Regions from separate parts of the Paludibacterium sp. B53371 genome, predicted to be linked through region 3. Evidence: riboswitches for the same ligand, from Rfam matches in the RefSeq annotation. Region 3 holds a riboswitch; each other region holds the start of a gene.
What was found. Region 3 has a riboswitch for cobalamin ahead of JNO51_RS15715 (PAAR domain-containing protein). Riboswitches for the same ligand answer to the same signal wherever they lie in the genome.
Positions count from the first base shown of each region.

Region 1: another riboswitch for cobalamin. It lies ahead of JNO51_RS03620 (energy-coupling factor ABC transporter permease); the one in region 3 lies ahead of JNO51_RS15715 (PAAR domain-containing protein).
Region 2: another riboswitch for cobalamin. It lies ahead of JNO51_RS08650 (cobaltochelatase subunit CobN); the one in region 3 lies ahead of JNO51_RS15715 (PAAR domain-containing protein).

Region 1 is NZ_CP069163.1:760,468-763,697, reverse strand. Features, by position in the region: gene JNO51_RS03635 (energy-coupling factor ABC transporter ATP-binding protein) at 1-237, opposite strand, end outside; gene cbiQ (cobalt ECF transporter T component CbiQ) at 256-1,035, opposite strand; gene JNO51_RS03625 (hypothetical protein) at 1,036-1,374, opposite strand; gene JNO51_RS03620 (energy-coupling factor ABC transporter permease) at 1,376-2,041, opposite strand; cobalamin riboswitch at 2,173-2,386, opposite strand; gene pelG (exopolysaccharide Pel transporter PelG) at 2,493-3,230, opposite strand, start outside.
Region 2 is NZ_CP069163.1:1,801,073-1,804,302, forward strand. Features, by position in the region: gene cobD (threonine-phosphate decarboxylase CobD) at 1-912, shown strand, start outside; cobalamin riboswitch at 1,030-1,215, shown strand; gene JNO51_RS08650 (cobaltochelatase subunit CobN) at 1,369-3,230, shown strand, end outside.
Region 3 is NZ_CP069163.1:3,290,581-3,293,810, forward strand. Features, by position in the region: gene JNO51_RS15710 (cation:proton antiporter) at 1-1,173, opposite strand, end outside; cobalamin riboswitch at 1,448-1,660, shown strand; gene JNO51_RS15715 (PAAR domain-containing protein) at 1,864-2,190, shown strand; gene yjeM (glutamate/gamma-aminobutyrate family transporter YjeM) at 2,403-3,230, opposite strand, start outside.

The DNA of each region.
Region 1 (3,230 bases), 1.1 Mb from region 3:
GCCGACCTGACGGCGCAAGGCCGGCAGATTGGCACGACAGACGGGCAGGCCTGCCACGGTCACCTGTCCCGAGCTCGGCAGCAACAGACCGTTGAACAACTGGAACAGGGTCGACTTGCCGGCGCCGTTGGGGCCAAGCACCGCCACCCGTTCACCGGCAGCAATCGACAGATCCAGCTGATGCAGGGCCTGACAGCCATCGGGATAGGTGTAGCTGACCTGATTCAGCTCGATCATGGGGTGTGTCATCGGTGGTCAACCCAGCCAGTAATTGAAAAAAGCCAGCAAGCTCAGTGCGCACAGGCCAAGCAGGCCGACATAGTAATCCCGCCGGGAGATGGCCGAACGGAAGTGCGTCATGACCGGACTGTTCTCGTCATAGCCGCGCGCCAGCATGGCCTGATAGATGCGCGTGCTGCGATCCAGCGACTTGATGAGAATGCTGGCCGCCAGCCGGCCGACATCGGCCACACGCCCAAGCCAGCCGGCCTCGGCCCCCAGGCGGCTCAATTGCGCCCGCCGCATGGTCTGTGCGGTGTCCTGCAGAATGAACAGGTAGCGGTACATCATCTCAGCCAGCTCGATCATGATGAGCGGCACTCGACAAAGCCGCAGGGTCGCCAGAATCTCCACCATCGGGGTCGTCATCGCCAGCAGCGCCGCCAGGGTCACGGCAGCCATGATGCGCAGGAACAGCAAGCCGCCGTATTGTAGCCCCTCGGCATACACCCTGAGCGTCCAGCCCCAGAGCGGGACTTGCCACAGCACCTGACTGCCGCGCGTCAGCATGACACTGAGCAGCACCACCCAGGCAATACCCAGCGGCATCAGCAGACGACGACACAAATCGCGCCCGTTGAGCCCCAGCAGCGCGAACAGCGCCAGCGCCCCCAGCCACAGCGCGAGCGCCAGCACACCATGCCGCAAAGTCGAGGCCACGACGACCGCCGCCAGCAACAACAGGGTCTTGATGCGGCCATCTGCCCCGGCCGCGGCCGAGGCAGCGACGGCATCATGGCGTGCCAGGCTGACCACTCAGTCTTCCTGCTGACAACGGCACTGACCTTCACGCCGCCCGAAAAGCCGCAGCCAGTGATAGCCGACAATCAGACCGGCAAAGAAGTTGGCAACCGAGAAAGCGCCGACCTGGGCATCGCCCGGCAGCTCAAGGAAGGGATGATGATCGCGCTGCGTGACCTGGGTCGCCAGGTTATTCACATGATCATCCGTGCCGGCGGCTTCCATCTGGTGTGCACTCATATAGCGTGCCGAGACAAAGATGAACAGCAGCAAGGCACACATCACGGCCAGCATGCAGCGGGTAAAGCCATCGAAGAAACGGTTCTGCGACAGATCGCGTGCGGGATGTGACATCTCAGGCTCCTTTGCTGACGAGGATGCCGGGCAACAGATCGGGCCGGCGGCTGGCCATCGCCTGCAGCACGACGGCGGTAAACACCCCCTCGGCCAGGGCCAGGGGCAACTGGGTCGGGGCATAACCCATGAAGAAAATCATCCACTGGGTCAGCAGCGGCATATTGCCGTGCAGACTCCAGGCCAGCTCGAAGGCACTGACCAGATAAGTCATCAGGTCACCGACCACCCCGGCCAGGCCGGCGGCCAGCCACAGCGGGCAATTCAGCGCGCGCAGGCTTTTCCACAGCACATAGCCGGACAGGGCGCCGGCGATCCCCATCGAGAAAGTATTTGCGCCAATCGTGGTGATACCGCCATGACCAAGGAAAATTGCCTGGAAGAACAGCACGATGGTGGAGATGACCGCGGACGCCCAGGGCCCGACCAGAATCGCCGCCAGCGCCGTGGCGCAAGGATGCGAGCATGATCCGGTCACCGGCACCGGCAAGTGCATGGCGGAAATGACGAAGACCGCCACGCCGATCATGGCCAGGAACGGCTTATAGGACAGGTTTTCCTGTACCTTGCGTTTGATCTGATAAATCCCGGGAACGACGAACACGGCGGTCGCCGCGTACCAGACTGCGCATGCCTGTGGTGACAGGATGCCATCTTCAATGTGCATGAACTGCTCTCCCTTGCGAAGAACGGATCCGGCGGATCCAAGCCGGCCAATCACCAAGGGAAATCCGATCCGGAGCCACACACCGAAGTCGCAGGCGCACAACCGCAGAACCGTTCCCCACCCCAGAGATTGGCACTACCGATGACCCAGGCCGGTCTTCTGGCTCGCCTTCATCCTCCTCGGCCGGCCTTCCCGCACCGCAAAGCGGCACAGTGGCATGTGGCAGATTCGTCAGGCCTACAGCAGCGGGGGCTGCGCCGGACTGGCTGCATGGCAGCGTCACCGGCTTCCCGTTTCACTCCTCCCATGGACATGGGTCAGAGCACCTGGATCAATTGTCATGTCAGGACGACGTGTCGTCCGACATAAAATAGCTTCGCAGTATACCCCTTTGTCAAACAAGCCGCGCGGAGTCAGGTCAAGTCCAACGCACAAATGTAGCCAGTTGCGCTTACTGCAGCATGTAGGTTTCGTACTCAAGCCGCTCCAGCTTGCGATCCAGCGCCGCCAGCCCGATCACCACCGCAATCAGCATGGCTCCGGCAAACCCATAGCCATACCAGGCGGGGTTGAGTTGCAAGGTGATTCCCGTCAGCAGCATGTTGAGCAACAAAAAACCGCTGGTCGCCGCCAGCACCACGCGACGTTTGTCGAGGTAGAAAAAAATGTTGATGATGCCGAGGAACACCACCTGCAGGCTGGCGGCAATCACATCGACCTGCAACAGCGGCAGGTACAGGACCGAGATCCCCAGCCAGCGCAACAGCTCGGCGCCGCTGGCAAACAACAGGATGGCCGCAATCGACTGCACCTTGACGATCTCGTACAGCCCGGTACGCAGGGCATCGACCATGCCGTTGCGGACATTCTCGATATGCTGCAGCGAAGCGCCTTCCCGGACCGCGCTATAGAAGGCATCGTAATACTCGACGAAATCGGTTTCGATGCGCATCAGGAACACCGCCATGCCGGGAATGATCGCCAGATAGGCCAGAAAGACCGGCATATCGTAAATGATCGAGGCATGCAGCGGGCCGATCACCGCCTGACCGGTGGCCGGGGCATACCAGAACATCAGCTTGTCCACCCAGATACCCAGGTTGTACAGCAGACCGATCCACATCAGCGCGGTATGGCGATGGGCCTTGTGGAACATTTCAAACGAAATGAACAGACGGCCGGGAAACTC
Region 2 (3,230 bases), 1.5 Mb from region 3:
GGCCTCAACCCGCATGGCTGGCCTGTTCCGGCCATCGAGGCCAGTAGCTGGCAGCGCCTGCCGGAGCTGGACGACGGTCTGGAGCAAGCCGCCAGTGACTTCTACGCGGCGCCACAACCACTGGCCGTGGCCGGCTCGCAAGCCGCCATCCAGACCCTGCCGCGCCTGCGCCCGCCCTGCCGGGTCGGCATGCTGACACTGACCTACGCAGAACACCCGTACGCCTGGCAAAAGCAGGGACACCATGTTCTGCGCCTGGCACCGGAAGACATTGATGCCGCGCTGCCGCAAGTGGACGTGCTGCAGCTGTGCACCCCCAACAATCCGACCGGCTGGCTGCCCGAGCCGGCCCAACTGCGCGAATGGCATGCGCGCCTGCGTCAACGCGACGGCTGGCTGGTGCTGGATGAAACCTTCCTCGACGTCACACCGGAACGCAGCCTGCTGCCGCTGGCTGGACAGCCCGGCCTGATCATCCTGCGCTCCATCGGCAAATTCTTTGGCCTGGCCGGCGCGCGCGCCGGCTTTGTTTTTGCCTGGCCAGCGCTGATCGAGGCACTGCAGGACGAGCTCGGCCCCTGGACCCTGGCCGGCCCGGCACGCCAGGCCGTCAGAATGGCCTTGCAGGACCGGGCCTGGCAGGCGGCCATGCGCCAGCGCCTGCCGGCCGAAAGTGACCGGCTGGCCACGCTGCTGCGCCGGCATGGCCTGGCGCCAGGCGGGTCCACGCCGCTATTCCAGTGGGTGTGCCATCCGCAAGCGGCCATGCTGCATCGGCAATTGGCCAGCCAGGGCATCCTCACCCGCTTATTCGACGCGCCGCCAAGCCTGCGTTTCGGTCTGCCAGCGCAAGAAAGTGACTGGGCGCGACTGGATCAGGCGCTGGCCAGCTTCACCCTGGTCAAAAGCTAACGCCGGCGGCACAGGCAAACGATTGCCTGTGCCGCCGGAGGATACTCCCCCCTCCTATCCCGACCTAAGTCAAACTTTGTTCATTTTTTTACCAAAGTTACCCATTCATCACGTAATATTCGCCCTTTACATGACGGTGCCCGTGTTGCAACGGGTGAAACGGGAATGCGGTTCAATGCCGCAGCTGCCCCCGCAACTGTAAGCGAAGAGTCTGAATCCACTGCCACCGGGCATCCGACCGGGAAGGCGATTCAAGGCGATGACGCGCGAGCCAGGAGACCGGCCGTCAGACTTGTCGACGTGAGCTAGAACCAGTCGGGGTGTACTGGTGGACAAGCATGCAGACCGGACCATTCTCCCCAGACTGCTGCCCTCGCTCTCGACGACACAACGTCATCCGAGGGCGCCGATGCACCGCTACCATTTCCTGTCCGTCCATGCTGCCGAAGGTGTGGCATGAGTCACGGCATTGCCCTGCTGAGCCACGCCGGCACTGATCTGTCCGCCCTGCTGCGCGCCCCGCTGCCCGCCGACTTTGTCGCCGTCAACGGCATCAACCTGCAAGCCATCGACAGTGCTGAGGCCATGCAGCAGTTGCTGAACGGCCCTTTGCGCGACACCAGCGTCTTCGTGGTACGCGTCCTGGGCCGCGCCGAAGCCATCGCCGGCTTCGACCTGTTGCTGACCCATATCCGCCAGCACCATCACCATCTGGTGATCATCAGCGGCACCGGCGAGCCCGACCCGGACCTGACCGCCCTGTGCAATGTCGGCCACGGGCTGCAACAGGAAATCAACGCTTATCTGCAGGCTGGCGGCAGCGACAATCTGGCTCACATGCTGCGCTGTCTCTCCGACCGCCTGCTGATGACCGGTCATGGCTATGCCGAGCCGCTCACGTTGCCGGACCACGGCCTGTACCATCCGGAACTGGGCGCCCTGGCAACGCTGGATGACTGGCGCGCCATCCGCAACCCCCAATGGCCGACCGTCGGCCTGGTGTTCTATCGCGCCCACTGGCTGTCCGGCAATACCCGCTTTGTCGATGCCCTGATCGATGCCCTGCACGAGCGCCAGCTGAACACCCTGCCACTGTTTACCGCCTCGCTGCGCACGCCGGGCGAGCAAGGACTGCCGGCGGCGCTCAATGATCTGCTGGCCGAGCCGATCGAGGCGCTGGTCAACACCACCTCCTTTGCCATCGGCGAAGTCAACCCTGACGGTGCGACCCAGGCAGGCTGGTCGGTGAGCGCATTTGAGCAACTGGATGTGCCGGTATTGCAAGCCATCACCAGCAATATGACCGAGGCGCAGTGGCTCGCAGCCGACCGCGGCCTCAACCCGCTGGACACCGCCATGAACGTGGCACTGCCGGAGTTTGACGGCCGACTGATCAGCGTGCCGGTTTCCTTCAAGGAGGCGCATGCCGATCAGGCCAGCAGCGAAACCAGCTATGCCCCGGTGCCCGACCGGGTCCGCCGTCTGGCCGGCATCGTGGCACGTCAGGTCAGGCTGCGCACCACCCCGGCGCACGAGAAACGCATCGCCTTCATCTTCACCAACTCCAATAGCAAGGCGGCACAGATCGGCAATGCCGTCGGCCTGGACTCCCCCGCCTCGCTCTGGGCCATCCTGCAAGCCATGCAGACCCATGGCTATCAGGTCGAGGGACTGCCGGCAGACAGCACCAGCCTGATGCACCAGCTGATTGACCGGGGAGCCTACGACCAGGACTACCTGACCAGTACCCAGATGATGCAGGCGATTGCGCGGGTGCCGGCGGCACGCTACGCAGCATGGTTCGCCGAACTGCCCGCCTCGCTGCAACAACGCATGAACCAGCGCTGGGGTGAGGCCCCCGGTACGGCCTATGTGCATCAGGAGCAGCTTTACTTCTCGGGCATGCAGTTCGGCAATGCCTTTGTCGCCCTGCAACCGCCGCGCGGCTACGGCATGGATCCGGATGCCATCTATCACACCCCGGACCTGCCGCCGACCCACCACTACTACGCTCTGTATTGCTGGCTGCGCGACGAATGGCAGGCTGATGCCATCGTGCATGTCGGCAAGCACGGCACGCTGGAATGGCTGCCCGGCAAAGGCGTAGGTCTGTCACAAGACTGCTTCCCCGATGCCGTTCTGGGTGACATGCCGCTGTTTTATCCCTTCATCCTGAATGATCCGGGCGAAGGCTCGCAGGCCAAGCGCCGCGCCCACGCCGTCATCATCGACCATCTGACGCCACCGATGACCACGGCAGACACCTATGGACCGCTGGCACAGCTGACTCAGCTGGTCGACGAGTACTACCAGGTGGA
Region 3 (3,230 bases):
GAGGACTTTGCCGACGGTGGCGACCAGGATGATGCCGCCGCAGACCAGCCAGGCATGCCAGCTGTCGAGCAGGCCGATTTCGGCGCGGATGCCGGTGTAGGCGAAGAAGATCGGCAGCAGCACCACGGCGGTGAGGTCTTCGATTTTCGCGCTCAGGCTGGTCTGGAAGGTGAGTTCGTGCGGCATGATGACGCCGGCGAGGAAGGCGCCGAACAGGGCGTGGATGCCGATGACTTCGGCCAGCAGGGCCGAGCCGAGGCCGACGCAGAAGACGAAGGCGAGCTGGGCGCTGGTGAAGGTGCCGCTCTGGGTGGCGGGCCACAGCAGGCGGTGGGCCAGGGGCCGGATCAGTTTGATCATCAGCACGACGTACAGGGTCGAGGCCAGCAGGACGATGACGGCGTGGTGCAGGCTGCCGGCCTTGACGATGCCCAGCACGCCGGCGAGCAGGCACCAGGCGGTCACGTCATCGACGGCGGCGCAGGCAACGGACAGGGTGCCGACCGGCGTGCCGCTCAGTCCCTTGTCGTGGATGATGCGCGCCAGTACCGGGAAGGCGGTGATGCTCATGGCGATGCCGATGAACAGGGCAAAGGACGAGAAGGCCACGTGGCGCGGACCATAGTCGCGATAGAGCCAGAACGACAGCAGGGTGCCGAGCAGGAAGGGCAGCAGGATGCTGGCGTGGGAGACGACGATGGCGGTGCCGGCGCGCTGGCGCAGGCTGGACAGGCGCAGGTCGAGGCCGACCACGAACATGAAGAAGATCAGGCCGATCTGACTGAAGAAGTACAGCTGCGGCATGGCGCTTTCGGGAAACACGAAGTGAAAGCCCTGCGGCCAGAGTTGGGCAAAAACCGATTTGCCGAGCAGGATGCCGGCGAGCATTTCGCCGATGACCGGCGGCTGGCCGATGGCTCGCAGGCCAAAGGCGCACAGACGGGAGAAGGTCAGGATGATCAGGATCTGCATCAGCAGGCCGACCAGTGGCAGGGTGGCGTTGTGGCCGAGTGTGCCTTGCAGGGAGGCCAGCCAGTCGTCGGACTCGTTGGCGGCCTGGCTGAGCCAGACGGGGGTGCCTTGCGGGCCCTGACTGAGGATCCACAACAGCAGGCTGACAGACAGCACCAGCACGGTGCCATAACCCAGTACATGCCAAAAAACTCTTTTCATACAGCGCCCTCCGACGTTCAATGCGGGCTTCTCCCTGCGCTCGTCGCGGATGGTAGCACCGCCCTACCCTGCTGGCATGAGGGTTAAAGCAATCTGACCCCCTTTCGATCAATTGAGTCGCGATTCTGAATGCCCCGGCGCACAGAACGGGGTCAGGTCTTGTATTTTGCGTTTCGATGCAAAATACAAGACCTGACCCCGTGCGGGGGGTGTTGCGAAGCGCGCACAACATGCTGATTTTTTATCGTTTGACGTGTTTTCCGCCCGGCGGGATCATGGCGCCCTGGATTCAGGTGCCCTGTGTTCCTTTCGGAACGGGGTGAAACGGGAAGCCGGTGCCGCTGCTGTTGCAGCCATGCCGGCGCAGCCCCCGCTGCTGTAGGCCTGACGACGCGATCACCATGCCACTGGATGTTGTCTGTCCGGGAAGGCCGGTCGCCGAGGTGGAAGGCAAGCCAGAAGACCGGCCTGATTCCTGGGTGCTCTGCCCCCTGTCTGGGAGTGCGGAGGTCCCGCGAGATCCGTCCCCGGGGTGGGGAGTGGTGCTCTGCCTGCAGCCGTGTGTCGGCCTGCCTGTCTGCGCCTTGTCTGCTCTGTCCCCGTGGTGGTGTTCTCGCCTGGTTCGGCGCGGTGTGTCCGTGGCCGCTTGTCTCCCCGGTGGGGGGAAACACCCTTGTGAGCATAGCTATCATGAAGCAACAGCAATCTTATCTGGTCGCGACGATCGGTTCGAAAACCCGTTATGGGGGCGAGGTGGTGACGGCCACTTCGGAGATGGAGTTGATTGCCCGGGTGGGCGATACGGTGCGTTATCCGGATGGTTCGGAGACGGTGATCATTTCGGGTGCCGGCAGTCTGTTGCTGCTGGCCGGTCGGCCGGCGGCGATTGTCGGCAGTGCGCTGGCCAATGGCGATTACATTATTTCCAGTCCGCAGTCTTGTTGTGCAGTGATGCCGTCGGACAAGTCGGTAGCGGGGTTCCTGGATCCGGATTATCTGCCGGGCAAGGTGGCCTGAGTCGCAGCAGCGAGAGAACGGGGTCAGGTCTTGTATTTTGCATCGGGATGCAAAATACAAGACCTGACCCCGTTCTGTTCGATGTGCATTTTGCGCCGGGATGCAAAATACAAGACCTGACCCCGTTCGATGAAAAAGCCGTTCATCGTCAGATGAACGGCTTTTTTCGGGATGGCAGGCGACGCAGGGCGTCGCCTGTTCTGCTTGTGGGCTTACTTGCCGCCCAGTTCTGCCTTGGCTTCCGGCATCGGCAGCTTGCCTTGGGCAACATGGCGTTCGTAGCGAGCAACCATGAACCAGCCGATCAGTGCGAAGACCACCACACCGATGATGGACATCATGCCTTCTTTCATGTTGGCACCGACGTCTTCACCCAGGTAGGCGTGATACAGCGGGGAGGCCACGGTGAACAGGTTGGCGAAGCCGATGGTCAGCATGGCGCACCAGGCCATGAAGATGCCCGAACCGTTGGAACGGAAGATGCGGATCGGCTTTTCTACAGCATCGTTACGCAGGTAGTGAATGTAAGCGTAGATGATGAAGATCACCGGTACGGTCATGGTCACGTTGGTCAGGGTCACCAGGTTCTGGATCAGGTCGGCCACGGCGTCACCACCGAAGGTACCCAGGGCGATCAGCACGATCACCAGACCCAGTTGCCAGCGCAGTGCCACGGTCGGCATGCCGTTCTGGTTTTCCTTGCTCCAGCTGGCCGGGAAGATGCCTTGCGGCACGCCTTCGATCATTTGCTTCAGCGGGGCGTAGATCAGCACGAAGAAGGCACCGGTCAGGGCGCAGAACATCGACACGCCGGTGTAGGCGGCGAAGACGTTACCCATGGTGTTGCAGGTGCTGGCGGCAGCGCCCAGGCTGCTGGCCAGGGTCGCGCCCAGGGTGTACATGAAGTAGTACACGGCGTTACCGGCGTAGAACAGGCCGGTACCACCCTGGCTGGTCTTCATGACGTCATGCAGGACTTGCGGCGAGTTGCGGTCGATGAACCAGGTCGCAGCGAAGATACCGAAGCAGTAGACGAAGAT